Regions from separate parts of the Streptomyces sp. NPDC057486 genome, predicted to be linked through region 2. Evidence: riboswitches for the same ligand, from Rfam matches in the RefSeq annotation. Region 2 holds a riboswitch; each other region holds the start of a gene.
The links. A riboswitch is a leader RNA that binds a small molecule or an ion and turns the genes downstream of it on or off. The one in region 2 is predicted to bind cyclic di-AMP.
Positions count from the first base shown of each region.

Region 1: another riboswitch for cyclic di-AMP. It lies ahead of ACFU6I_RS14005 (transglycosylase SLT domain-containing protein); the one in region 2 lies ahead of ACFU6I_RS17150 (C40 family peptidase).
Region 3: another riboswitch for cyclic di-AMP. It lies ahead of ACFU6I_RS09875 (transglycosylase family protein); the one in region 2 lies ahead of ACFU6I_RS17150 (C40 family peptidase).
Region 4: another riboswitch for cyclic di-AMP. It lies ahead of ACFU6I_RS24730 (NlpC/P60 family protein); the one in region 2 lies ahead of ACFU6I_RS17150 (C40 family peptidase).

Region 1 is NZ_JBHVEE010000023.1:67,581-74,624, forward strand. It holds gene ACFU6I_RS13990 (dihydrodipicolinate reductase) at 1-554, shown strand, start outside; gene ACFU6I_RS13995 (carboxymuconolactone decarboxylase family protein) at 551-1,030, shown strand; gene ACFU6I_RS14000 (GMC oxidoreductase) at 1,034-2,677, opposite strand; gene ACFU6I_RS14005 (transglycosylase SLT domain-containing protein) at 2,901-3,668, opposite strand; cyclic di-AMP (ydaO/yuaA leader) riboswitch at 3,673-3,858, opposite strand; gene ACFU6I_RS14010 (DUF5996 family protein) at 4,434-5,387, shown strand; gene ACFU6I_RS14015 (UBP-type zinc finger domain-containing protein) at 5,399-5,758, opposite strand; gene ACFU6I_RS14020 (aromatic acid exporter family protein) at 6,013-7,044, opposite strand, start outside.
Region 2 is NZ_JBHVEE010000031.1:65,882-72,925, reverse strand. It holds gene ACFU6I_RS17160 (ATP-dependent Clp protease proteolytic subunit) at 1-600, shown strand, start outside; gene ACFU6I_RS17155 (hypothetical protein) at 608-916, shown strand; cyclic di-AMP (ydaO/yuaA leader) riboswitch at 1,232-1,417, shown strand; gene ACFU6I_RS17150 (C40 family peptidase) at 1,421-1,894, shown strand; gene ACFU6I_RS17145 (LysE family translocator) at 1,936-2,577, opposite strand; gene ACFU6I_RS17140 (LysR family transcriptional regulator) at 2,650-3,567, shown strand; gene ACFU6I_RS17135 (ATP-binding protein) at 3,591-4,022, opposite strand; gene ACFU6I_RS17130 (helix-turn-helix domain-containing protein) at 4,226-5,083, shown strand; gene ACFU6I_RS17125 (DUF397 domain-containing protein) at 5,111-5,317, shown strand; gene ACFU6I_RS17120 (8-amino-7-oxononanoate synthase) at 5,331-6,473, opposite strand; gene bioB (biotin synthase BioB) at 6,618-7,044, shown strand, end outside.
Region 3 is NZ_JBHVEE010000014.1:53,276-60,319, reverse strand. It holds gene ACFU6I_RS09885 (cytochrome P450) at 1-886, shown strand, start outside; gene ACFU6I_RS09880 (transglycosylase family protein) at 992-1,867, shown strand; cyclic di-AMP (ydaO/yuaA leader) riboswitch at 2,168-2,339, shown strand; gene ACFU6I_RS09875 (transglycosylase family protein) at 2,343-3,071, shown strand; gene eno (phosphopyruvate hydratase) at 3,372-4,652, shown strand; gene ACFU6I_RS09865 (septum formation initiator family protein) at 4,755-5,225, shown strand; gene ACFU6I_RS09860 (DUF501 domain-containing protein) at 5,309-5,842, shown strand; gene ACFU6I_RS09855 (exopolyphosphatase) at 5,958-6,899, shown strand.
Region 4 is NZ_JBHVEE010000055.1:27,410-34,453, forward strand. It holds gene ACFU6I_RS24720 (C40 family peptidase) at 1-547, opposite strand, end outside; gene ACFU6I_RS24725 (hypothetical protein) at 903-1,256, shown strand; gene ACFU6I_RS24730 (NlpC/P60 family protein) at 1,330-2,520, opposite strand; cyclic di-AMP (ydaO/yuaA leader) riboswitch at 2,519-2,683, opposite strand; gene pcrA (DNA helicase PcrA) at 2,941-5,394, shown strand; gene ACFU6I_RS24740 (M23 family metallopeptidase) at 5,656-7,044, opposite strand, start outside.

The DNA.
Region 1 (7,044 bases), on a different contig from region 2:
CGGTCCGGTACCTGGTAGGCATGGGCCAGCCGATGGAATACGAGCCTCTGATGCTCGCACCGACCGTCCCGACCATGGTGTGGGGTGGGCAGATACGGCTGATGGCCAGGGCTCTGGGGGCCGAACTCGACGACATCCGCGAGACGTTGGACCGACGCCCGCTCGACGCCACGGTGAGCACCAGAACGATGGGCACGTTCGAGGCCGGTACTCAGGGCGCCGTGCGGTTCGAAGTACAGGGCATCGTCGGCGGCGAACCCCGCATCGTCATCGAGCACATCACGCGCATTCACCCCTCCTGCGCACCGGACTGGCCGACGCCGCCCGACGGGGACGGCGCACATCGAGTGATCATCGAGGGCCGTCCGCGCATCGAGGTCACGGTCGAGGCCACCGACGAGGGCGAGAACAGGTCCGCGGGCGGGAACGCCACCGCGGTCGGCCGGCTCGTGAGCGCCATCGACTGGCTCGTGGACGCGGAACCAGGAATCTACGACGCGCTCGACGTCCCGCTGCGCCCCGCAGTCGGCAGGCTCGGAAGGAGACATCCATGAACATCGACATCCCCGAGGGCAAGGACGCGATCGAGTACGTGTGGGGCGAGATGGTGCCCGGGATCGGGATCGCCGCATCGAACTTCTCGCTGTCGGTGTACGCCCACACGACCCTGGGACTGCGCGAGTTCGAAGCCGCGCGGTTGCGAATCGCCCAGATCAACGGGTGCCTCTTCTGCCTCGACTGGCGGACCGAACGGGACGGTGTGAAGGTCGAGGAGGAATTCGCCGACGCGGTGACCGAGTGGCGTACCACCGACGTTTTCGACGACCGAACCCGGTTGGCCGCCGAATACGCCGAGCGGTACGCCCTGGATCACCACAACCTCGACGACGCGTTCTGGTCCCGGATGACCGCGCACTACAGTCAGCTCGAGATCGTGGAGCTGAGCATGAGCATCGGATCATGGCTGGCCTTCGGCCGGCTCAACCATGTGCTGGGCCTCGACACCGTGTGCGCGCTGCCCGGCCGTTGATCGTCACAGGTCGGTGGCGATGATCTTCTCGATGTTCCGTTCGGCGAGCGCGGTGATGGTGACGAACGGGTTGACGCTGGTGTTGCCGGGGATCAGCGAGCCGTCGATGACGTACAGGCCCACGTAGCCGTGCAGGCGGCCGTAGTTGTCGGTGGCCCGGTTCAGCACCGCGCCGCCGAGCGGGTGGTACGTGAGGTGGTCGCCCCAGATCTTGTAGGTGCCGAAGAGATCGGTCCGGTAGATCGTCCCCTCCTTCTGGTTGATCCTGTCGAAGATCGTCTTGGCGGCGTCGATGGACGGCTGCTTCCAGGCGGTCTGCCAGTTCAGGTCGACCGTGCCCGTCGCGGCGTTCCAGGAGAACTCGGCCCGGTTCGGGTTCTTGGTGATGGACAGGTAGAACGAGGCGTATGTCTCGATCCCGGTGGGCAGCGGCGCAACCTCGGCGAACGCGCCACCGGCCGCCCAGTTGTCGATGCCGCCCGTGGGAATGGACGCCTGAAGACTGCCGGTCGGGTCCCACAGGTGATTGGCCCGGCCGCACATGACGTTGCCGTTGTCGCCCCACCCTTTGCCGATCTCGTTGTTCAGGGCGGGGAGCGCACCGGTGGCCTTCAGCTTGACCAGCAGCTTGCTGGTGCCCACGCTGCCGGCCGCGAAGAACACCCGGTCGGCGGTCACCGTCTTGGTGGCCGTGGTGTCACCGCCGGTGTCGATCTGGTCGATGACGACCGTGTAGCCGCCACCTGCCGCCGGGGCGACCGAAGTGACCTTGTGCAGCGGCGAGATGGCGACCCTGCCGGTGGCTCTGATCCGGTCGAGGTACGTCTTCTGCAGCGATTTCTTGCCGTAGTTGTTGCCGTAGAGGATCTCGCCGGCCAGCGCCGACCTGGGGACGGTTCCGGCCTCCTCCTGCCTCATGTAGTCCCAGTCGTACACGGTGGGCACGAAGACGAACGGGAAGCCGGCACGTTCGGCCTGCTTACGGCCGACCCGGGCGTACTGGTAGCACGCGGCGGTGTCGAACCAGGCCGGATCGATGGTGCCGACGCCGAGCCCGGCATTGGCGCGCGGGTAGTAGATGCCGTACATCTCGTCGGCGTCCACCGACGGGAGGACGGCTCCGAAGTTCTCGCGCTTGGGGGTGACCGCCATCCCGCCGTTGACCAGCGAGCCGCCACCGACACCGCGGCCCTGGTAGACGGTGATCCCGCTGAACTCCTCGGCGTCGAGGATCCCTGTGTTGCGGGTGATGTTCCTGTCGATGGGGAAGCCGAGGAAGTTGCTGAGCGGCTGCTTGGTCCTCGTGCGGAGCCAGTACGACCGGCTGTCCGGGGAGGTCGTGTTGGCGAAGATCTTGCCGTCCGGGCCGGGGGTGTCCCAGGCCATGCCCATTTCGATCATGTGCACGTCGACGCCTGCCTGGGCGAGACGCAGTGCGGCGACGGAGCCGCCGTATCCGGTGCCGATCACCAGGGCCGGGACATGGGCTCCGGAGTCGATCGGAGCGGCTGCGGAGCGGATCCCGGCCCGGGCCGGGATGGTGTGACCCGCGAGGGCCACGGCTCCTAAAATAGAACCAGTTCCTGTGATGAATCTTCGACGCGAAACACCCTCGGTGCCTGCATCATGCATGGTAGAGTCACTCATGTGACACGCCTCACTCTCTTCAGAGTGAAACTGGTTCTACTGCTGTTTGCGTGTCAAGTCACTACATACCTGCGGGTAATATGCACCCGATCGAGGGACCCGGACACGCAACGTCACGCGTCGCCCCGGACCGCGCGGCAGGAGGACAGGACCGACGGGAACGGGTGGCGAAGCCCTGTCGGACCTTCGCCACCCGTCATTCCCGAATCGACGCAACCGGGGGTCAGTAGGCCCCGAACACGTTGTCGATCGAGCCGTACTTGGCAGCGGCGTAGTTGCACGCGGCCGTGATGTTGGCGACCGGGTCGTAGGGGTCCATCGACGTACCGGGCACGTGGTAGGCCCGGAAGGTGGGGTCGATGACCTGCAGGAGACCCTTGGACGGCGTGCCCTTGGCTGCGTTCGAGTCCCAGTTGTTGATGGCCCGGGGGTTGCCCGAGGACTCGCGCATGATGTTGCGGTGGATCCCGTCGTAGCTGCCGGGGATGCCGTGCTTGGCCATGACGGCCAGCGACTCCTTGATCCAGCCGTCGAGGTCGTTCGTGTACGTCGTGGGCTTGGGGGTGACCACAGCGGCGGTGCTCGCGGCCGTCGTGGACTCGACCGCCGCGGGCGCGGCCTTGGCGCCGATGGTGAGCTTCTGGCCCGGGTGAATCACGCCGGGGTCGGCTCCGATGACCGCTCGATTGTCCTTGTACAGCTGCTGCCAACCGCCGCTCACGGACTGACTCAGGGCGATCTTGTAAAGGGTGTCACCGGCTATCACGGAATAGGTGGAGGGCGTAGCCGCCCGCACGGCAGTCGGCTTGGCGGGGGCGGCAGCGGGCGCCACCGCATTGGCGACGGCGGTGACAGACTGCGCCGGCGCTGCCGAGGCAACGGTGGCCCCGATCATCGGAAGAGCCAGAGCGGCTCCGCCCGTGCTCACGGCAATGATTCCGCGAGTCAGCGAACCGGACTTACGACGACGGTGGTTACCCATTGCGGGCATGGCGCATTCCTCTCCGTCGCCTACGAGGTGAGCTGTCGGGTTGAGGCTGGAGTTGCCTCGCCGTATGGGAATACGACTTCACCCCTAGCCGTTCCGGATACCGGATCGGCGGCTTGCCTGGGTCCCCCGCTCCTGCCGTACGTGAATGGTCGGGTTACCGGACGGCGGCAGGATTCGGCGTTCCATCCGGATTGACGGTGACCGTAGGCGAGAAACTCCGACCTGAACAAGCCCCCATTTCTCGATCACAATTCATTTACAAGATCGAGTCGCGGAATTTCACCTGATCCACCCCGGCCCACGAAGCCAACTTTCTTGGCGCAGCAGGGAACCGGGCGGCACGCCGCTGCGTCCGCGCGCCCGAAAGGTGACTCTCACCACTCAGTCCGAAAAGGGCGATTTGCCCGACCCGTAAGACCCCGACCCGTGAGGGTTTCGCATGCATCGGACAGTCGAGCAACTTCCCTTAATCGCCAAAATTCCGACATTTAGCAGATATTGGCTTCGACGGACAGGCCCTCGGGCCTCCGACTCGTCGGGAAGGTCGCCTCCCACGAGGCGACCGGGGCCAGTCGCACGTCACGCATCTGCGCCGACTGCGGCGCACGAGTGGCCGCCCACCCCGGCCTGGTCGCGCAGGTTCACACGAACGACACCACGACGGCCGCACGAGGTGCCGTACGCCTTCGGCATGGCCATGATGGTGCGGAAGAACGCCCTGCCCGCCCACCGGGACCGTCCGGCAGCACGAAAGAAGTGATGGCGATGGAGCTGTTCCCGCCCATGCCGCTCGCCGAGTGGCGTGACACCAAAGAGACGCTCCACCGCTTCGCGCAGGTCGTCGGAAAGATCCGTCTCGCGGCCAGCGTCCGGCGCAATCACTGGTGGAACGTTCCGTTTCACCTCACCGGCCGCGGTATCACCACCCGCCCCATGGGGCAGATCGACGGCAACCCGATTTTCACGGTGGACTTCGACTTCGTCGACCATCGCCTCGTCATCACAAGACTGGACGGTGTGACGGTCTCGTTCCCACTTTCGGGCCAGTCTGTGGCGTCCTTCCACAAGAAGGTCATGGCCGCCCTGGAAGCACTGGGCATCAAGGTGGATATCAACGTGCCCAGGCCATTTGATCTGCCCGACGCCGAGCGGCCGTTCGCCGAGGACACCCAGCACGCGGCATACGATCCCGAACACGCCAACCGGTATTGGCAGGTTCTCAGTCAAGTGGCACTGGTACTGGAGGAATTCGCGGCGCGGTTTTCGGGGAAAGTCAGTCCCGTGCACCATTTCTGGCACACCTTCGATATCGCCCACACCCGCTTTTCGGAGCGTCAGATCGACCAGCCCCAGCAGGTCGACCCGGTGACGCGGGAGGCCTACTCCCGAGAAGTGATCAGCTTCGGATTCTGGTTCGGTGACGACAAGTTCGCCGCTCCCGCGTTCTACTCGTACACCGCTCCCGAACCGGCGCGGTTGGCGGAGGAACCGCTCACTCCGGTGTCGGCGCAGTGGGTGGATCGCGGCGGCAGCCATCTGGCGGTGCTGCCGTACGACGCGGCCCGCACCGAGAGCGATCCCCGTGCGGCCGTTCTCGCCTTCTACGAAAGCGCCTATCAGGCCGGAGCGGGGCGCGCCGGCTGGGACATCGGCCGTCTCGCCTGTCCCGACGGGACGACCGATCCGTGCCTGAGGACCCATATGTCTGCCGGTGGCTGAGGAGCGCGGCTTCAGTGCAGCTGCTGCTCCCAGTCCGAGGGGACCTTGTCCCGGGGTCCCGGGGTCGGCTGGTCGACCGGGTGCGAGGTGGGCGGGAGCAGCTCCAATCCCTCGTAATATTCCTCGGTCTCGATGTTCCAGAGCCAGTTCTCCCCCGGCTCGAAGCTGGCCAGGAAGGGATGTCCTGCCTCGCGTGCGTGCTTCGTACCGTGCTGCGAGGGGGAGGAGTCGCAGCAGCCGATGTGACCGCACGCGGCGCAGCGGCGCAGGTGCAGCCACCATCCCGGTCCTTCGCCCGCCAGGCAGTCCGCACATCCCGCCCCGCTGGGAGCCGCGGCGAGATCGATGCCTGGGATCTGGTCAGGTGCCATGTGACGTGTCTCCGTGATCAGGCGCGGGACCGCGGACCCTGCGGGTCTCGGCCCCGGCGCTCCGAGGCTTCCGGTGCCCCTCCTGCATCGTAAGGCCGGGTTGCACGGTCCGCCTGCGCCGAACAGCCGTGCCGGACTCCGGGCGCCGATCGGTGGTGTGAAGTGCCCACCCTGCAGAGGGCGTTCGCGTGTGCGGGCGGCAGCAGGGCCGAGGCATTCGGGCGTCGCGGGGCGCGGTCTCCTGTCGGCTCGCGTCACGCTCCCGGGACTGTCGGCTGCGTGGCCCGGGGGCTGCCGAGCCGCCGCCGCAGTGCGGCGAGCCGGGGATGGCGTTCGTGCAGTTCGGCGGAGTGGCGGTCGAGTTCCTCGCCGAGGCGTTCGGCGCGCTTGTCGATGTCCAGCTCATCCAGAATGCGGTCGACCTCGGCGAGCAGCGCACCGTGCAGTTGCCACTGTCGGGGGTGCTCCTGGACGTCCTCGAGCAGGAGGTCGGCCACCACGTCCCGAGTGGCGCGGCTGGCGGCCAGTGCGTCGGCAAGTCTCGACTCCGCCTCCTCGGCATTGGCGGACACCGGGGTGGTGATCAGCGTGGAGAAGCTCTCGATGGCGTCGGCCATCTGCGTGAAGAGTTCCCGGAGCGAGGCGGCCACGTCCTGCGGGAACATGGTTTCCTCCGTCCGGGCCTTGGCCAGGTCCGTCAGCGTGCGGGCCAGCACGCGGAGCACAACGGCACAGATCTCCAGTGTGTCGAGTCCGGTACGCAGGACGATGCGGTACAGAAGACCCTGCCGGATCCGGGGGTTGAGCAGGAGGCTCTCCTCGGCCTGCCGCAGCGAGGCGTCGACGGCCACGATGTCGTGGTCGAGTCTGCGGGCGTCGTGCAGTCTCGCCGCCGCCTGCGTGACGGAGATGTGGCCGCCGACCTCCTCGCCCATGGCCCGGAACATCCGTCCCATCTCCCGTGCCAGTTCGTCGATGGACACGCCCGCGTTCTGCACCCATACGGGAGGTGCGAGCAGGTTGAACAACAGGCCGACGCCCGCACCGATCAGGGTCTCCAGAACGCGGTCCCACGCGGTGGCGGCGACCTGGGAGACGCCGAGGACGAGCATCGCGCTGATGGCGACTTCCGGCACGAACTCGTCCACCCGCACCATCCGGCCGATGATCAGCGAGCTGAAGATCGTCAGACCCAGGCTCCACCAGCTCAGCCCCACCAGGGCGCTGAAGCCGATGGCGATGAGCACCCCGACGACGACGGAGTTGACGCGCCGGATGCCCGTGGT
Region 2 (7,044 bases):
TTCACCGAGCGCACGACCGACGGGACCCGCACCCTCGACCCGTACTCCAAGCTGCTCGCCGAGCGCATCGTCTTCCTCGGCACCCCGGTCGACGACACCGCCGCCAACGACCTGATCGCGCAGTTCATGTATCTGGAGCACGCCGCGCCCGAGCGGCCGATCTCCCTCTACATCAACTCCCCCGGCGGCTCGTTCGGCGCCATGTCCGCCATCTACGACACGATGGACTACCTCACCTGCGAGGTGGAGACGTTCTGTCTCGGCCAGGCCGGTTCCAGCGCGGCGGTCCTGCTCGCCGCGGGCGCTCCCGGCCGACGGCATGCCCTGCCCGGGGCCAGGGTCGTCGTCCAGCAGCCCGAGCTCCCGGAGCCGGTTCAGGGCCAACCGTCCGATCTGGAGATCGAGGCACGGGAACTGGTCCGCGTCCGTGAGCTGCTCACCCGCATGCTGGCCCGCCACACCGGCCGCAGCGCCGAGCGGATCGCCGCCGACTTCGAGCGCGACCTCATCCTCGACGCCGCCGGAGCCAAGGCGTACGGGCTGGTGGACCACGTCCTGGAGAACCGCAAGACGTCGCTCCCGCCGAACAGCGCGAGGTGAACCGCCGATGCAGCCACCCCACCTCCCACCGCTGCCCGCACTGACGCGCGCCGAGGCCGAGTTCATCGACTGCTACCTGGAAGTGCTCGACCAGCTGGGCCGGATCAACCCGGCCCGCGGCAGCGACACCTACGGCGCGCTGCGCGCGGCCCAGGCACTCGCCTCACGTTCGGGCGCCCTGCGGGACGCGCTCACCTTGATGCACGAGCGGGGTGAAGCACACATCCACGCCGCCACATTGGCACGGGCACTGCGCGTGTTGGACGGGGAACGGCGGGCCGGACGGGTCACCGTGCCCCCGGCCCCGATGAGTTGATCATCTCTCCATGGGCGACACGCCCGGCATGTTGATCGAATTTTCTCGCTCGTCCGGCGCAAGGAATCCCCCGCGAGAGGGATGACTCGACTTGCGCCGCCGACGTGGACGGCGAGCGAAATATGCCGTTCCGCCGCTGGTACGGGACGGGTCGAGACAGCCTGACGAGTGCTCACATCATCCCTCGCTCACCCAAACAGACGATTGGTAACGAACTTCGCATTTCGCTGTTTTGGTTCGGAAATCCGGCAGTCGGTGAGTCAAGATCCGTGGGACGACAAGCCCCCGCCACCACGGCGAGGCGGTCCGGGCGGACGCCGAGTCCTGCCGCCGCCCGGATGACTGGTCGACATAAGTGGATCGGCAGGAGTGGAGGACCCGAGCACAACGGGTCGACCGGCATCCGGTCGACCCTCGGGGTGAAGCCGCATCGCGCGGCCGGGCAACTTCGCCAGCCCGAACCCGACAGGTCATCCTTCACAGGCGGCTGACGAAGGGTTGCGCATGACTGCGCAGGTTCATGTCCCGTTTCTGATCACCCGGGCCGGTACGGCCACAGTTCTGACGCTCGCCGCCGTCGGCGGCTCCATGCTCGCTCCCGGCGCCGTGACCGACGCCCATGCCGCGACGCGTGCGACGAAGGCGCTCAAGATCGCCGCGTCGAAGCAGGGATCGCCGTACCGGTACGGGGCCACCGGCCCCCACCGTTTCGACTGTTCCGGGCTGATGATGTACGCGTTCAAGAAGGTGGGCAAGAGGCTCCCACGCACGGCCCAGCAGCAGTACAACAAGTCCCGCCACATCTCGGCGTCGAAGCGGAAACGCGGCGATCTGGTCTTCTTCCACTCGGGGCGCAGCGTCTACCACGTCGGCATCTACGCCGGCAGGGGGAGGATCTGGCACTCCCCGAAGACCGGTTCCGTCGTGCGGCTGGAGAAGATCTGGACGAGGAGCGTCTGGTACGGACGAGTTCGCTGATCCCTCCGTTTCTCCTCCGCCCCCCCCATTCACCACGTGCTTCAGTGCACCAGGGGTCCGGTCACCAGGACCAGCCCCAGCGCGGTGAGCGCCGCGCCGCTGCCGCCCTCGATGGCGCGGGCGGTACGCGGCCGGCGCAGCCACCGGCCCAGGCGGTCCACCAGGAGCGCCACGGCCGGGAACCAGATCAGCGCGAGCAGCACGACGACGGTGGCCAGCAGCAGGGTCCTGGGGAGGGGCGGCTGTCCGTCAGGGACGAATTGCGGCAGCAGGCTCAGGAAGAGCACGGGCGCCTTGGGGTTCAGAGCGTTGGTCAGAAAGCCCTGGCGCAGGGCGCGCCGCGTGCTGGTCGCCGTCGGCCCTCCGTCCCCTCCCGTGTCCACGCCCGCATCCCTGGCGCGGCGCCGCGCCGCGTGCACGCCGCTGATTCCCAGATAGAGGACGTACGCCCCGCCGAGCAGCTGCACCGTGCGGAACAGGACGGGCACCGTGACAAGGACCGCCGCGAGCCCGGCGACGGCGAGCGCCGTGTGGATGAGCAGTCCCCCGGCGACCCCCAGCGCCGTGGCCACCCCGGCCGCACGCGAGGCGAGTGCGTTCCGTACGACCACCGTGAAGTCCGCGCCCGGCAGCGCCACCATCCCTGCGGCGACCCCGATGAAGGCGATCAGTTGTCCGTCCATGGGTCCACCATGGACCGACTTAGCCTTCAGCATGTACTTGCAATCTTCTGGGTCTGCCAAAAGGAATGCTTAATGTTCGATCCGACGCGGCTCGCGGCACTGGTGGCGGTCGCCGAGGCCGGTTCGATCACGCGCGCCGCCGCCCGCCTCGGCTACACCGCGCCCGCACTCTCCCAGCAGCTGACCAAGCTGGAGCGGGAGGCGGGCGCCGCGCTGCTGGTGCGCCACCACCGAGGCGCCCGGCTGACGGCAGCGGGCGAGCTGCTGGTCGTACGCGCCCGGCGGGTCCTCGACGAGATGGACCGTGCGCGCCACGAACTGAGCCGACTGGCCGGGCTCTCCGGCGGACGCCTCCGGGTCGGCACGTTCACCACGGCGGGCATCCATCTGCTGCCGCCTGTACTGAGCGCGTTCCGGCGCGCCCACCCGGATGTGGAGCTGTCCGTCACGGACTACGAACCGCCCGGGGGGATCGCCGCCGTCGCCTCGGGCGAGGTCGATCTGGCGCTGACCCATGCGTACGAGCCGGGGCCTGCGGCGCCGGTGCCGTCCGGGGTCTGCGTGGAGCCGCTGCTGGTCGAGGAGCTGGTACTGATCACTGCGGTCGGCCAGATGCTGTCCGAGGGGACGGGACGGCTGCCGGTTACGGAGCTGGCAGGCCGGCCGCTGGTCAGCAGCGCACCGGCCCATCCCCCCCGCCGCGGGGTGGAGAACGCCCTGGCCGAGGTGGGGGCGACGCCCGCGGTGGTCTGCGAGTCGCCCGGCTATGCCCTGGTGTGCGCCCTGGTCAGCGCGGGGATCGGGATGGCGGTGGTGCCGGAGATGGTCGCAGCGATGTCGCCGGCTCCGCTGTCCGTGCGGCGGCTGGAACCCGCGGCGTTCCGGCGGACGATCTCGGTGGTGCACCACGGCGAGCACGCGAGCGGAGCGGCGGCGACGCTGTGCGCACTGCTGCGCGGCGGCTTCGGACGGGCGACGTCGGTGCAGTGACGTGCGCCCGCCCGCTCGGGCAGTCAGGGGTGGGCGGGTACGGTCCACGGGAGCGCGATCCAGACGGTCTTGCCCCCCTCGCTGGTGGGCGTGACCCTGAGACGTCCGCCGCACTCCTTGACCAGACAGCGGATGATCACCATGCCGCGGCCGTTGTCCTGCTGCACGGCGGCGGGCGGGCGCCGGGGCCGGCGGGGGTGACTGTCCGTCACCCCGAGGTGCAGCTGCTCCTCACGCTCCAGCCGGAGGTCCACGGTGAAGGTGGGCGACTGGCCGAAGGTGTGCTGGACGGCGTTGGTCACGAGTTCCGAGACGATGAGCCGGATGGTGTCGGCGGCCTCGGTGTCGTCGGGCAGTCCCCAATCGGCGAGCACCCGGGCAACGTATCTCCGGGCTGCGGGGACCGAGACCGGCTCGCTGGGCAGAGTGACACGTGCTTCTTGATGGTCTGCCATGGCGAGCCGTCCCTTTCCTGCCCGGACCGACCCACGACCGGTCCGGGATGTGCTTCGCGCCAGATTGCCACTGATGCTGCCCGCTGTGACGCCGATCCAACGAGATATGCATATATCTGTCGCTCGAAGCGGTGAACTCCGGCCCGGACAGGCGCGGGTGGCGGCACACTGGCCCCTCTGTACGAGAGGGAGGGAGGCCGCCGATGCAGCACGGCCCCGCAGTACGTCGCCGCAAACTCGGGGAGGAACTGCGGAGTCTGCGCCACACGTCCGGACTCACCAGTCGGGACGCCGCACGGATCCTCGGCTGGCACCAGTCGAAGGTGAGCCGGATCGAGACCGGTGCGAGCGGGGTGAAACCGGCCGATGTGGGCCGGCTGCTGGATGCCTACGGCGTGGACGACGCACAGTTGCGGGCGCTCCTGGAGATGCTTGCGGGCTCGGCGGGCGGTGGCGGCACGGGCTGGTGGCACGCCTACCGCGGCCTCATCCCGCCCCAGTACCGGGACTTCATCAGTCTGGAGTCCCAGGCCCGGACCGCCCGCACGTTGGAGACCTCGGTGGTTCCCGGACTGCTGCAGACCGCCGACTACGCACGGGCGGTGACCCGTTCGTCCCTGGACGGACTGCCCGCCGGTCAGCTGGACTCGCTGGTGGAGGTGCGGCTCGCGCGGCAGGGAGTGCTGCGGACAGACCCGCCGTTGCGGTTGACCGCGGTGCTCGACGAGGCGGTGCTGCGGCGCGAGGTCGGCGGGCGCCGAGTGATGCGGGAGCAGCTGCGCCATTTGGCGCGGTTGTCCCAACTACCCCATGTGCAGGTGCAGTTGCTGCCGTTCTCGGTCGGCGGATACATCGGAATCACTGGGCCGTTCGTTATCTTCTCATTTCCGAATACTTCTGATCTGGATGTGGTCGTTCTTGACCATTTGACGAGTAGCCTCTATCTGGAGCGGAAAGAAGACCTTGAGGCGTACAGCTCGGCCTTCCGCACGATGCAGGCACACGCGCTGTCGCCGGAGCACTCGTTGGACCTCATCGCCGCGATCGACCGCGACGGTTAGGAACCTCAGACTGCCCGAGGGGGCCCGATGTCCGATTGCCTCGCACAGCACGAGTTACGGTGGCGGCGCAGTAGCCGCAGCACGGGTATGAACAACTGTGTGGAAACAGCTCCGTTCGGCGCGGAACAGCTGGCGGTGCGGGATTCCAAAGACGTGTCCAGGCCCCCGCTGCGGTTCTCCGCGGCGGCCTGGACTTCGTTCGTCTCCGGTCTGAACGACGGTCCGGTCGGCTGACCGGCCGACTCCGTCAGGTCAGTGGCGCGGTTCGCAGGACGGTCGCCACCGCGGTCGCGATCTGCGCCTCCGTCAGATCGGCCCGTGCGGTGAGCCGCAGCCGCGAGATGCCGTCCGGGACCGACGGCGGGCGGAAGCAGCCCACCGCGATCCCGGCCGCGCGGCAGTCGGCCGCCCAGCGCACCGCCGCGTCCGGCGAAGGCGCCCTGACCGAGACGACTGCGGCGTCGGGGCGCACGGCGGTCAGCCCTCCTGCGGTCAGCCGTTCGTACAGTGCGGTGGCGACCGTACGGGCCCTGCCCGCGCGTGCCGGCTCCCGGCGCAGCAGGCGCAGGCTCGCGAGAGCCGCGCCCGTCGCGGCCGGTGCGAGCCCGGTGTCGAAGATGAAGGTGCGGGCCGCGTTGATCAAATGGTCGATCACCCGGGCCGGGCCGAGGACCGCTCCACCCTGACTGCCCAGGGACTTGGACAGGGTGAGGGTGGTGACGATCCCGTCACCACCCGCGAGACCGGCGGCGGCGAGGGCGCCGCGCCCGCCCTCCCCGAGCACGCCCAGACCGTGCGCGTCGTCGACGAGCAGCGCGGCGCCCTCCGCACGGCAGACGTCGGCCAGTTCCGGCAGCGGCGCGGCGTCTCCGTCGACGGAGAAGACCGAGTCGGTGACGGCCAGGGCGCGGCCGCCGTGCGCGCGCAGCTCCTTGGCGACGGATTCGGGATCGGCGTGGGGCACGACGACTGTGTCCGCCCGGGAGAGGCGGCAGCCGTCCACGATGGAGGCGTGATTGCCCGCGTCGGAGACGATCAGGGAGCCACGACCGGTGAGGGCGGTGAGGGCGGCGAGATTGGCCGCGTAGCCGGAGGAGAGGACGAGGGCCGCTTCGAAACCGCAGAATTCGGCGAGTTCGCGTTCGAGCTCGGCGTGCAGCGCGGTGGAACCGGTGACCAGCCGGGAGCCGGTGGCGCCCGCACCCCACCGGTGCGCGGCCTCGGCGGCGGCAGCGGTCACCTCGGGGTGCCGGGTGAGGCCCAGGTAGTCGTTGCTCGCGAGGTCCAGCAGTTCCGGCTCGGCGCGCCGGGGGCGCAGAGTACGGACGAGCCCGGCGTCCGCACGGCGGCGCGCCTCGTCATCGATCCAGTCGAACGGGGCGAAGGACATGGCGGCGGTCCCTTTTGTAGGCAGCTCACAGACCCTAACCGGGGGCGCGGCCCGTCATGGTGTGGCGATACACACAGGCTCGGTGGGCTCTGTTGTCCGGTTCCTCCTTGGCTGCGGGCGGTGCCGTGCGCCAGGATCGTGACCATGGACCTCCTGAACACGTTGGTGGACAAGGGGCTGCGGCGCGAGCTGCCGACCCGCGAAGAAGCACTCGCCGTGCTGGCGACCTCGGACGACGACCTCCTCGAAGTGGTGGCCGCGGCCGGGAAGGTGCGCCGTCAGTGGTTCGGCCGGCGGGTGAAGCTGAACTATCTGGTCAATCTCAAGTCCGGGCTCTGCCCGGAGGACTGCTCGTACTGCTCTCAGCGGCTCGGCTCGAAGGCCGAGATCCTCAAGTACACCTGGCTGAAACCGGACGAGGCGTCGAAGGCCGCCGCCGCCGGGGTGGCGGGCGGCGCGAAGCGCGTCTGTCTGGTGGCGAGCGGCCGCGGTCCGACGGACCGGGACGTCGACCGGGTGTCGCAGACGATCGAAGCGATCAAGGAGCAGAACGAGGGCGTCGAGGTGTGCG
Region 3 (7,044 bases), on a different contig from region 2:
CATCGACAATTTCATCGAGGAGGGATCCGCGGACCTCATCCACGACTTCGCGTTCCCGCTCCCCATCTACGCGATCTGTGACCTGCTCGGTGTCCCGCGCGAGGACCAGGACGACTTCCGGGACTGGGCGGGGATGATGATCCGCCACGGCGGTGGTCCGCGCGGCGGGGTGGCCCGGTCGGTGAAGAAGATGCGCGGCTATCTCGCGGAGCTCATCCACCGGAAGCGGGAGAACCCGGGGGAGGACCTGATCTCGGGGCTGATCCGGGCGAGCGACCACGGCGAGCACCTCACCGAGAACGAGGCCGCCGCCATGGCTTTCATCCTCCTCTTCGCGGGATTCGAGACGACGGTCAACCTCATCGGCAACGGGGTGTACGCCCTGCTGCGCAATCCGGAGCAGCGGGAGCGGCTGCAGCGCTCGCTCGATGCGGGGGAGAGCGGGCTGCTGGAGACCGGCATCGAGGAACTGCTGCGGTACGACGGTCCGGTGGAGCTGGCGACCTGGCGGTTCGCCACCGAGCCGCTGACCCTCGGCGGGCAGCGGATCGCGGCGGGCGACCCCGTACTGGTGGTGCTCGCCGCCGCCGACCGGGACCCGGAACGGTTTACGGACCCGGACACGCTGGACCTCGCGCGGCGTGACAATCAGCACCTCGGATACGGGCACGGCATCCATTACTGTCTGGGAGCACCGCTTGCCCGACTGGAGGGGCAGGCGGCCCTGGCCACCCTGTTGAGGCGCCTCCCGGACCTACGGCTTGCGGTGGAACCTACCGATTTGCGGTGGCGTGGCGGGCTCATCATGCGTGGACTGCGCACGCTTCCGGTGGAGTTCGGTCCCGGCCTGCGTTCCGGTGGAAGTGACACTCTGTCAACTCTGTGACTTTCACGTGATCTGCGCTGCATCGACTTGTGACAAGCATTCGAGTGCCGCTACGTTCACCGTTCGACTCACCAGTCACTTGTCAGTCACACGGAAGGCAATCCCATGGGCTCCGCGAACGGCAGGCACCGTCGCCCTCGCCAGGCACCCGCGATCGTCGTCGCCGCAGGCGTGACCGGTTCGGCCATCGCCATCCCCCTGCTCGGCGCGGCCGGTGCGCACGCCGCCGGCGCCACGACCTGGGACCAGGTCGCAGAGTGCGAGAGCGGCGGCATGTGGAGCGCCGACCTCGGCAACGGCTTCTATGGCGGTCTTCAGTTCTCGCAGGACACCTGGAAGGCGTACGGCGGTAAGGCGTACGCCCCGCGCGCCGACCTCGCCAGTCGCTCGCAGCAGATAGCGGTCGCCGAGAAGGTCCTGGAGGACCAGGGGCCGAAGGCGTGGCCCAGCTGTGCGGTGATCTCCGGGCTCACGGAGGACGGGTCGTTGCCGGGGGTCGACCCGGGAATCGTGCCGTCGGCCGAACAGGGTGAGAACGAGGATGAGTCCGAGGCGCCGTCCGCCGAGGCGTCCGCCACGCCTTCGGACAAGGCGTCGCGCAAGCCGTCAGCCACACCGTCGTCCAAGAAGTCTGATTCATCCGACTCGCACCAGAAGTCTGGCTCGTCCAACAATGGGACGGGTGGCAAGCACCGCGGTGCGCCGGCCTCCGAGGTGAGCCAGGACACGGGCAGGGGCGGCGACCGGGACTCGGGTCGGCATGCTTCCCGCGGTAACAGTGAGGGGCGCGACACGCGCGCGGCGGCGACGGACGGCGATTACACCGTCCGGCCGGGCGACAGCCTCTCGGCGATTGCTGACGCACAGAAGGTTCCCGGTGGATGGCCCGCTCTCTATGAGGCGAACAAGGGTGCGGTCGGCGGCGACCCGGACCTCATCCTGCCTGGCCAGAGCCTCGAACTCGGCGCGAAGTCGAAGTGAGGGCAGTCTGATAAACAGCTAAAAGTACCCCAAAAATCGGGGTAGTTCAGGGACCTATGTCCGCTTATGCGTAAGTGAGACATGGGTCTCTTTGCGTCAACTGGCGTGTCGCGTCTGCCGGGTCCGTCCGCACGGCTCCTCACCTGCGAAAACACTGTGCGATCGGATGCATGTAAGGACTGATTGTCCGTTATGCCCATCTTTGAATGTCGAGGTTGCGTACGTTTACGGTCGGAACCGCTCGCACCGCGGGCCCCGTCGACCGTCACGCCGAATCCTGCCGTCGGTCGAAGGGAACAGACGCGTAAAGCGCCGTAGGCAGGAGCGGGGGACCCAGGTAAGCCGCCGGGCCCGACGGTCGAAAGACCGTCAGGACCGGCTCGGGGTGAAGTCGCGTGCTAGGACACGCGACCGGGCAACTCACTTGGCCCGAACCCGACAGCTCACCTCGTAGGCGTCGGTGAGGAGAAGTTCCATGCTGCTGAACAGCAAGGGCAAGCACCGTCGCCCGTCCAAGGCCGTCCGTGTCGCCACGCTCGCCGGCGTCACCGGTGCCGCCATCGCCGCTCCCCTGATGGGTGCGACCGGTGCCTCCGCAGCCTCCGTCGCCACGTGGGACGCCGTCGCCCAGTGCGAGTCCGGTGGCAACTGGTCCATCAACACCGGCAACGGCTACTACGGCGGCCTGCAGTTCTCGCAGTCCAGCTGGGCCGCCGCCGGTGGTACGCAGTACGCCCCGCGCGCCGACCTCGCCACCAAGGCTCAGCAGATCGCCACCGCCGAGAAGCTCCTCGACATGCAGGGCCCGGGTGCCTGGGGCTGCGCCGGCGCCGGCGGCCTGAAGAACGACGGTGTCGACCCGGGCGTCGACACCGGCTCCACCGCGCAGCAGAGCGCCCCGGCGCAGGAGTCGAAGCAGGCCGCGCCGAAGCAGGCCGAGCGCACCGAGGCCCCCGCCGCCTCCCGCGCGAACCGCGGCACCGCCCCCAAGGCCGCGGCCAAGAAGACCGTCACCACGCCGACCGGCGCGAAGGTCGCCAAGGGCGACGGCGAGTACAAGGTGAAGCCCGGCGACTCGCTCAGCAAGATCGCCGCGCAGCACGAGGTGAAGGGCGGCTGGCAGCAGCTCTTCAAGCTGAACAAGGACATCGTCGAGGACGCCGACCTGATCTACCCGGGTCAGCAGCTCCACCTGACGAAGTAGGACGGGCCTCCGTGGACACGGGCTCCCCGTAGATACGGACTCCCTCCTCCCCGAGCACCCCGACCCGGCGCGGATTCCCCCGTACGCGCCGGGTCGGGGTTCCTGCGTTCAGCGTTCAACTGTTGTCGTTACCGTCCAGTAGAAATCTGGATCTTTGCCCTGCTATGAGTGCCCTTGGGTCCTTTTTCGTCCCAGGAGGCGGGCGGTCGGCGGACCGAGGCGGCCCAGCCGGTTAGGCTCTTGTCGCAAGGCCAAAGCGACCCTGCACAACCAGCGTCATATCCCAGAAGGAGATGCCTCGTGCCGTCCATCGACGTCGTCGTAGCCCGGGAAATCCTCGACTCCCGCGGAAACCCCACGGTCGAGGTCGAGGTCGGCCTCGACGACGGCAGCACGGGCCGTGCTGCTGTTCCGTCCGGCGCCTCCACCGGTGCGTTCGAGGCCATTGAGCTTCGCGACGGTGACCCCAACCGCTACCAGGGCAAGGGCGTCGAGAAGGCCGTCCTCGCCGTGATCGAGCAGATCGGCCCGGAGCTCGTCGGCTACGACGCCACCGAGCAGCGGCTGATCGACCAGGCCATGTTCGACCTGGACGCCACCGAGAACAAGGGCTCGCTCGGCGCCAACGCCATCCTCGGCGTCTCGCTGGCCGTCGCACACGCCGCGTCCGAGGCCTCGGACCTGCCGCTGTTCCGCTACCTCGGTGGCCCGAACGCGCACCTGCTGCCCGTCCCGATGATGAACATCCTCAACGGTGGGTCGCACGCCGACTCCAACGTGGACATCCAGGAGTTCATGATCGCGCCGATCGGTGCGGAGTCCTTCTCCGAGGCCCTGCGCTGGGGCGCCGAGGTCTACCACACGCTGAAGAAGGTCCTGAAGACCAAGGGACTGTCGACCGGTCTCGGCGACGAGGGCGGCTTCGCGCCGAACCTGGAGTCGAACCGCGCCGCCCTGGACCTCATCCTCGAGGCCATCAAGGAAGCCGGCTACGCCCCGGGCAAGGACATCGCGCTCGCGCTCGACGTCGCCGCCTCGGAGTTCTACAAGGACGGCAAGTACGAGTTCGAGGGCAAGTCCCGCTCGGCCGCCGAGATGACCGAGTACTACGAGGAGCTCGTCTCCGCGTACCCGCTGGTGTCCATCGAGGACCCGCTGTACGAGGACGACTGGGCCGGCTGGAACGTCATCACCCAGAAGCTCGGCGCCAAGGTGCAGATCGTCGGTGACGACCTGTTCGTCACCAACCCGGAGCGCCTGGCCCGCGGCATCGAGGAGGGCTCCGCCAACGCCCTGCTCGTCAAGGTCAACCAGATCGGTTCGCTGACCGAGACCCTGGACGCCGTCGAGCTCGCCCAGCGCAACGGCTTCAAGTGCATGATGTCCCACCGCTCCGGCGAGACCGAGGACGTCACCATCGCCGACCTCGCCGTCGCGGTGAACTGCGGCCAGATCAAGACCGGTGCCCCGGCCCGCTCGGACCGCGTCGCCAAGTACAACCAGCTGCTGCGCATCGAGGAGATCCTCGACGACGCGGCGGTGTACGCGGGCCGCTCCGCGTTCCCGCGCTTCAAGGGCTGATCGCAGGCCCGGCATCGGGCAAAGGCCCCGGCCTCCGTCCGTCCCCGCACTCGGTCCCGTACCGTGTGCGGGGACGGACGTGCGTAGTGGGGAGGCGGAGACATGGCCGCGAAGGACCGGGAACGGTTCTCCACCGCGACCCGGCTGCGACTGCTCGGTGAGCAGACCGCCGCCCGCGTCTACCGGTCCCAGAACCGCCGCCAGGCCCGCCGTTCGCGGCTCACCGGCCGGGCCGCGTTCCTCGCCCTGGTCGTCTGCTCCCTGGTGGTGGCGCTCGCGTACCCGATGCGGCAGTACGTGTCGCAGCGCGACGAGATCGCCGACCAGGAGCGGCTGGCGCAGGAGGCCGAGAAGCGCACCGAGGAGCTGCGCGACGAGAAGGCGCGCCTCCAGGACGACGCGTACATCCGGCGGCTGGCCCGGGAACACCTGCACTACGTGAGTCCCGGGGAGACCAGCTACACGGTGATCGACCCCGACGCGGCGAAGGAGCGCAGCGGAGGGGCGAAGGAGACCGACCGGCCGTGGCACTCCAACCTGTGGGACGGCGTGGACAGCGCCGACCGCAACTGACTTCCCATTTCCCTTAGTTCACCTCGTCCCCGCAGCACTGTGCGGAGCCGTGGTTCACACATCCGAGTAGATCCAAGGCAGGCATGGAAACGCCCCCTCCCCAGACCGAGTCCACCACGCCCACCGAGGCGGACATCGCCGCGTTCCAGCAGCAGCTCGGCCGCCCGCCGCGCGGGCTGCGCGCGATCGCGCACCGCTGCCCGTGCGGCAACCCGGACGTGGTCGAGACGTCCCCGCGGCTGGAGGACGGTACGCCGTTCCCGACGACGTACTACCTGACGTGCCCGCGCGCGGCTTCCGCCATCGGCACGCTGGAGGCGAACGGCGTCATGAAGGAGATGACGGAGCGTCTGGCCACGGACCCGGAGCTGGCGGCCGCGTACCGTGCCGCGCATGAGGACTACATCGCCCGGCGCGACGCCATCGAGGTGCTGGAGGGCTTTCCCAGCGCGGGTGGCATGCCGGACCGGGTGAAGTGCCTGCACGTGCTGGTGGGGCACTCGCTGGCGGCGGGGCCGGGCGTGAACCCGCTGGGCGACGAGGCGATTGCGATGCTGCCGGAGTGGTGGCGCAAGGGGCCGTGCGTCACGCCGTGCGGGCCGCCGGACGAGGGCTGACCGCGCCCGGGGGCTCGGCCCCCGGGACCCCCGCCCCTCGACCGCGGGAGGGGATCGAATCGGCGTCGGAGGGGCTTGGACCGGCGCCGGAGAGCTTGAAGACACAGGAGTACTCATGACGCGCGTGGCCGCCATCGACTGCGGTACCAACTCGATCCGTCTGCTCGTCGCCGACGCCGACCCCGCCACCGGTGAGCTCACCGAGCTCGACCGGCGGATGGAGATCGTCCGGCTCGGCCAGGGCGTGGACCGCACCGGCCGGCTCGCCCCCGAGGCGCTGGAGCGGACTTTTGCCGCCTGCCGCCAGTACGCGGCCGTCATCAAGGAGTACGGCGCGGAGAAGACCCGCTTCGTCGCGACCTCCGCCTCCCGCGACGCGGAGAACAGGGACGAGTTCGTCGGCGGCGTGCTGGACATCCTCGGCGTCGAGCCCGAGGTGATCAGCGGCGACCAGGAGGCCGAGTTCTCCTTCGACGGCGCCACCAAGGAGCTCGAGGGCAGCGACCACCTGCCGAAGCCCTACCTGGTGGTGGACATCGGCGGCGGTTCCACCGAGTTCGTCGTCGGCGACGACCGGGTCCTGGCCGCGCGGTCGGTGGACATCGGCTGCGTACGGATGACCGAGCGCCATCTCGTACGCGACGGTGTCGTCACCGACCCTCCCACGCCCGGTCAGATCACCGCGATCCGTGCGGACATCGACGCCGCCCTCGATCTGGCCGAGGAGACCGTCCCCCTCACCGAGGCCGCCACGCTCGTCGGCCTGGCCGGCACTGTCACCACCGTGGCCGCGATCGCGCTGGGACTGGAGGAGTACGACTCCGAGGCGATCCACCACTCCCGGATCTCCTTCGAGCAGGTTCAGGAGATCACCGGACGGCTTGTCACCTCGACCCACGCCGAGCGTGCCGCGATCCCCGCGATGCACCCGGGGCGGGTCGACGTGATCACCGCCGGGGCGCTCGTCCTGCTGGGCGTGATGAAGCGGACCGGGGCCCGCGAGATCGTCGTCAGCGAGCACGACATCCTCGACGGGATCGCCTGGTCCATCGCGTAGCCGGAGGCCGTCGGCAGCCCGTTCGAAAGGGTGCCCGAAAGGCTGTTCGTGAGGGGTGCGGCAGGAGACGCCGAGAACGTGCTCATGCGCACTCCCGCCTGCACCTTTGAGCCGTCGGGAGCCCCTTTGGGAGCCCTTCGCGAGA
Region 4 (7,044 bases), on a different contig from region 2:
GGTGCTTCTTCAGGTCGGCCCGGCGGGCGGTGAGGGCCGCCAGCTCGTTCTTCGCCTCGGTGCGCAGCTGGGCGATCTCGGTGACCTGCCGCTGCACGTTGGAGACCTCGGCCGCCTGGCGGTCGGAGGCCCACTCCACGTACGAGGCCCGTTGCAGATACTGGTCGGGGTCCGAGGACAGCGCCAGCTGCACGGCGGGGTCGAGGCCGCCCGTGCGGTACTCCGCGGCGGCGAGCGAACCGAGTGCGTTGCGGGAGGCATTGAGGCGTTCGGCCCTGCGGGCGGCCTCGTCGCGCAGTGCGTTCAAGGACTTGGCGGCGGCGGTCGCCTCCTCCTTCGCGCCGTTGTACTGCTCGGTGGCGACCTCGGCGTCGTGGTACAGCCGGTCCACCTCGGCCTTGATCCGGGCGGGGGTGGGCTGTGGTTCGGCGTGCGCGGAGCCCGGCAGGACGGCGGCGGTCGCGGCCCCGGCGAGGGCGAGGGTGGCTGCGGTGCGGGCGGCGGAGCCGGTGTGCGGGCGCTGCCTGGGTTTTCGATGCACTGCCACAGGGGCGGGGCTCCTTGGGTCGACTGCCCGTCGGGGCCTACCGGCGGGCCGCTGAGGTCCGGCGGCGGGACACCAACAGGGGGAGCGGCCCGCCGCCGGATTTCTCGGCGGGGTGACCGGGCTGCCGTCCGGGTGCGGAGCGGTGGTGAAGCCGGCCACCTGGACAGGGACGCTAAGCCCGGGGCGCGAGGAAGAGTCGCAATGACGGCTATTGCCCGAATTTGGCAATGTATTGTCGCCGAGTGACTGGAAAATTCCGTCAGAGTCAGGCAATTGGTACAGATGCGAGCGAAATGCCGGGTAGCCCCCACCTCGCCGAAGAGGGGTGATATGGCCCCGGCTAGGCTGCGGCCTCATGGACGTACTCATCAATGTCTTCGTCGCGCTGCACATCATCGGCATCGCCGCCCTCCTGGGCGGCTTCCTGACCCAGATGAAGGCGATGGGCGCGGGCACGGCACGCTTCGTCCCGGCGATGCTGCACGGAGCGCTGACCATGCTGGTCACCGGTGTCGCGCTGGTCGGGCTCAACCAGGCCGACGACCACCCGGTCAACAACATCAAGATCGGCGTGAAGCTGGCGGTCCTGGTGGTGATCCTCGCGCTGGTCTACATCAAGCGGGACGAGGAGAAGGTCGAGAAGGGCGTGTTCGCGGCGGTCGGCGGACTGACGGTCGCCAACATCTTCATCGCGACACTCTGGACCTGAGCCGGACCCACCCGCACGAGAAGCGAGCCCCTGCCGGACCCGGCAGGGGCTCACTCCTTGGAGGAGCTCGGCGTCACGCCGGGCGCACGCTGCCGTAGATCGGCATGTAGTAGATCGACTCCTCGCGGACGTTCGCCCCGGGCTTCGGGGCGTGGATCATCATGCCGTCGCCCTTGTAGATACCGACGTGGCTGATGTCGTCGTAGAAGAAGACGAGGTCGCCCGGTTGCAGGTCGGCCGTGGCTATCCGGGTGCCGATCTTCACCTGGTCCCAGGTGGTGCGGGGGATGTCGACGCCCGCCGCCTTCCAGGCGGCCTGGGTCAGCCCTGAGCAGTCGTACGAGGAGGGGCCCGTCGCTCCCCAGACGTACGGCTTGCCGATCTGGGCGCGGGCGAAGGCGAGAACCTTCTCGGCCTTCGTGGTGGCACTGGTGTCCGAGCCGGTCCCGGTCCCGGTCCCGGTTCCCGTGCCCGTGCCCGCCCCCGTGCCCGTGCCGCTGGTGGAGGCGGCCTTCTTCGCCGCCTCCTGGGCCTTGCGGTCCGCCTCGGCCTTGGCGGCGGCCTGCCGGCGGGCGAGTTCCTCCGCCTTGCGCTTGGCCTCCGCCTCCTTCTCGCGCTCCAGTGCCGCCAGCCGCGCCTTCTCCTCGGCCGTCAGCTTCGACAGCATCGTGCGCGCCTCGCCCAGCTTCTTCTGGACGGATTGCTTGCTGGTCCGGAGCGTGGCCTGGGACTCGGTGAGCGTCTCCAGGCTCTTCGTCGCCTCGGCGCGCTTCTTCGCCGCCGCTGCCTGCTGCGTACGGAAGTCCGTGACCGCCTTCTGCTGCTGGGCGGTCATCCGGTTCATCAGCTGGTTCTGGTCGAAGTACGACTGCGGGTCGTCGGCCAGGAAGAAGGTGGCGGTCGGGGCGATGGAGCCGGTGCGGTACTGCGCGGCCGCGTAGTTGCCGAGTGTTCTGCGCGCCTCGTTCAGCTTGTCGGCGCGCTCGGCCACGTCCTCCAGCAGGGCGTCGACCTTGCCGCGCTGCTTGGCGGAGGCCTCCTTCGCCTGGTTGTACTGCTGGGTCGCGGTGCCCGCCTGCCGGTAGAGGTCGTCGACCTTCTTCTGCACGTCCTCGATGCTGGGCTTGGGTGCGCTCGGGGCGGCCGTGGCGCTCTGGGTCGACAGCAGGGTCACGCCTGCCAGTGCGGCCGTCGTGAGCCCGACGGCGGGGGTGGTGGTGCGTACCCGGCTGCGCGGTTTGCGATGCGATGCCAAAGCCGGCATCTCCTTCCGTGGACCGCCTACCGGGTTAGCTGTCGGGTTCGGGCGGAACGGAAGGCTGCCCTACGGTCCGAGTGGGGATACAGACCGATTCACCCCGGTTTCGCATGTGGGTCCCCGGTTCCGAACTTCCCTGTGGGCAGCGCGGATTCGGCGGGGGAGCCCGCTCGGCGTGGTTCGCCTCAAGGGGGTACGGGCCGCCCGACGGAGCACGCTAGCCAACCGTGGTGCCGCTGTGAAGCTTGATGTTCGATATGCCCGATACGTTTTCGTGACCTTGGTGAAGAGAGGTCGGAGGAGGCGGTCCGGGCCCCGATTCCCTTACGGGGCGTGGGTGGGCGCTCTCCGTGCGTAGGTGCCTTCCGGTCGCGCTTTCCCATGCGGCCGCAGAGTGTCGGTGCGTCGCCCTAGACTCGTGAGGCGATGAGCAGCCTCTTTGACGACAGTTTCCTGGCCGGCCTCCAGCACTCGGAGGAAGAACCCCCGCCGCCCCCCGAGGACTCCGCACCCGAAGCGGTGCCGGAGGACCTCTTCGCGGGTGTCTTCGACGCGCCCCCGCCGCACCGGGACGCGTACTACCGGGACGGCGCCCACCGCCCCGCCATCGACTCCGCCGCCCTGCTCGACGGGCTGAACACCGAGCAGCGCGCCGCGGTCGTTCACGCCGGATCGCCGCTGCTCATCGTCGCCGGCGCGGGCTCCGGCAAGACCCGGGTGCTCACCCACCGGATCGCCCACCTGCTGGCCGAGCGGGGCGTGCACCCCGGCCAGATCCTCGCGATCACCTTCACCAACAAGGCCGCGGGCGAGATGAAGGAGCGCGTCGAGCAGCTCGTCGGACCGCGCGCCAACGCCATGTGGGTCATGACGTTCCACAGCGCGTGCGTGCGGATCCTGCGCCGCGAGTCGAAGCGGCTCGGCTTCACCTCGTCGTTCTCGATCTACGACGCGGCCGACTCCAAGCGGCTGATGGCCCTGGTCTGCCGCGATCTGGACCTCGACCCGAAGCGCTTCCCGCCGAAGTCGTTCACGGCCAAGGTCTCGAACCTGAAGAACGAGCTGATCGACGAGGAGACCTTCGCCGGCCAGGCCGCGGACGGCTTCGAGAAGACGCTCGCCCAGGCGTACGCGATGTACCAGTCCCGGCTGCGCGAGGCCAACGCACTGGACTTCGACGACATCATCATGACGACGGTCCATCTGCTCCAGGCGTTCCCCGACGTCGCCGAGCACTACCGACGCCGCTTCCGGCACGTCCTCGTCGACGAGTACCAGGACACCAACCACGCGCAGTACACGCTCGTACGCGAGCTGGTCGGCCCGGCCGGAGAGGCCGACGCCCCCGCCGAGCTCTGCGTCGTGGGTGACGCCGACCAGTCGATCTACGCCTTCCGCGGCGCGACGATCCGCAACATCCTCCAGTTCGAGGAGGACTACCCGAACGCGACGACGATCCTGCTGGAGCAGAACTACCGCTCCACGCAGACGATCCTCTCCGCCGCCAACGCGGTCATCGAGCGCAACGAGAGCCGCCGCCCCAAGAACCTCTGGACGAACGCGGGCGAGGGCGCCCGGATCACCGGCTATGTCGCGGACACCGAGCACGACGAGGCGCAGTTCGTCGCCGACGAGATCGACCGGCTGACCGACGCGGGCGACGCGAAGGCCGGCGACGTCGCGATCTTCTACCGGACGAACGCTCAGTCCCGTGTCTTCGAAGAGATCTTCATCCGCGTCGGCCTGCCCTACAAGGTCGTCGGCGGCGTGCGCTTCTACGAGCGCAAGGAGGTCCGGGACATCCTGGCCTATCTCCGGGTCCTCGCCAACCCCGAGGACACCGTCCCGCTGCGCCGCATCCTCAACGTTCCCAAGCGCGGTATCGGCGATCGCGCCGAGGCGATGATCGACGCACTGTCGCTGCGCGAGAAGATCACGTTCCCGCAGGCACTGCGCCGCGTCGACGAGGCGTACGGCATGGCGGCCCGCTCGGCCAACGCCGTCAAGCGGTTCAACACGCTGATGGAGGAGCTGCGCACGATCGTCGAGTCCGGCGCGGGCCCCGCCGTGGTGCTGGAGGCGGTGCTGGAACGGACCGGCTATCTCGCCGAGCTCCAGGCGTCCACGGACCCGCAGGACGAGACGCGGATCGAGAACCTCCAGGAACTCGCCGCCGTCGCGCTCGAATTCGAGCAGGAGCGGGGGGAGTCCGCCGGGGAGGAAGGTGCGGGCACGGGCACGCTCGCCGAGTTCCTGGAGAAGGTCGCGCTCGTGGCCGACTCCGACCAGATCCCCGACGAGGACGAGGACGGCTCCGGCGTCATCACGCTGATGACGCTGCACACGGCCAAGGGGCTCGAATTCCCGGTGGTGTTCCTGACCGGCATGGAGGACGGCGTCTTCCCGCACATGCGCGCCCTGGGACAGGTCAAGGAACTGGAGGAGGAGCGGCGCCTCGCGTACGTCGGCATCACCCGTGCCCGTGAGCGGCTGTACCTGACCCGGGCGGCGATGCGCAGTGCGTGGGGCCAGCCCTCGTACAACCCGCCGTCGCGGTTCCTGGAGGAGATCCCGGACCAGCACCTGGAGTGGAAGCGGACCGGGCCGATGGCGGCCCCGGCCGGACCGACGTCGGGGATCACGTCGTCGCTGTCCTCGTCGCGCGCCCGCTCGGGCCCCTCGGGCTTCGCGACCCGGCGTACCTCGGACAAGCCGACGGTCACGCTGGTGGTCGGGGACCGGGTCACGCACGACCAGTTCGGGCTCGGCACGGTGACGGCGGTCGAGGGGATCGGCGACCAGGCGAAGGCGACGGTCGACTTCGGGGACGAACGACCGAAGAAGCTGCTGCTGCGGTACGCGCCGGTGGAGAAGCTCTAGGGCGTGTGTCGGAAGTCCCGCCGTCCGCCCGAAGGGTGGGCCCGGCGGCGTCCGGTGCGTGCGATCGCAAGGCGGAGGGTCGTCCTCGTACTGGACGTACTCGGGCGCGCCCGACAACGCAGCGAGCGTGCGCGCCGGGCGTCGCGGGGCAGGCGGGACTTCCGACACACGCCCCAGGGGGTCCGCTCCGGAGCCGACGGGCGGGCGAGGGCGCCCGCCCCTGCCGACGGGCGGGGCCTGTGCCGTGCCGGACTCTGCTGCTCAGGTCGGGTCGAGGCCGTGGCTGCGGAGCCAGGGCAGCGGGTCTATGGCCGCTCCGCCACCGGGCCGGACCTCGAAGTGCAGGTGCGGGCCGGTGGAGTTGCCGGAGTTCCCGGAGTACGCGATGACGTCACCGGCCTTGACCGGGCCCGAGCGGATCCTGGTGCTGCTCAGATGGCAGTACCAGGTCTCGGTGCCGTCGGCCGTGGTGACGATGGCCATGTTCCCGTAGGCGCTGTTCCACTGGGTGCGTACGGTGCCGTCGGTCGCGGCCATCACCGGAGTGCCGTACGAGACGGGGAAGTCGATGCCCGTGTGCACGGACATCCAGTTGACGCCCGCCTGGCCGTAGTAGGCGCTGAGGCCGTGCTGCTTGACCGGCAGGAGGAACTTGGGCCGCAGCGCCTCTTTCCGGGCGGCCTCCTCCTCGCGCTTCTTCTTCTCGGCGGCCTGCCGCTCCCTCAGGTCGATGCGCTCCTGGGTGCGGCTGGCGCGGTCGGCGAAGTTCTCGGCGTCGGCGCTGAGGTTGGCGAGCTGGGTGTCCAGCTTGTTGTTGGCGTCGGCCGGCTTGACGCTGCCGAGGTCGGCGGCCGCCATCGACGTGGTGTCGTCCTTGGTGTCCTCGCCGCTGCCCAGTCCGCCGACGGAGGCGGCGGCGATACCGGCGACGCTCATCACGCAGGCGGAGGGGACGGCGACGGTGAGAAGAGCGGAACGCTTGGCGGGGGTGCGACGACGGCTGCGACTGCCACCGCCGCCGCGGGTGACGGAACGGCTCGCAGGGCGGGGGATGTCGGCGATGTGCTCCGCCGCGTGGTCCGCCCGGTCTGCCGCGTCGTCCGTATCGGCGTCGAGGTCCGGATCCAGGTCGGCGACGCCGAACTCGGAGGTCGCGGTGAGGTCCGCGGGCTCCACGGTCCCTGCGGGCGAGTAGGGCTCGTACGGAGCGTGGGAACCCTGGTCCTCGTACGCCTCGTACGCGGCCTGTTCGGGTTCGTACGACTCGTGCGCGGTTTGCGCGGTTTGCTGTTCGTGCTCGGGCGTGGCGCCGGTGTTCCAGGCAGTGGCGTCGTATGCGCCGGTGTCGTAGGCGGCCGTCCCGGTCGTCGCCCACTGGCCGTTCTGGTGCCAGCCGTTGGTGTCCCACTGGCCCGACGCGTCCGGAGAGCCGCCCTGCGCGGGGATGCCCGGGGCTTCCGGCATCCAGGTCGCGGTGGTGTCGTACTGCTGCGGGTGCTGGGTCCCGTACGCGGCATAGGGGTCGTACGCGACGGTCTGATGCGCGCCGGTGTCCCACTGGACGGAGTCGTACTGGCCGCTGTATCCGGCCTGTCCGGTGCCGTTGCCGCTGCTGTAGCCGGTGGTGTCGTACGTGCCGTCGTGGCTGCC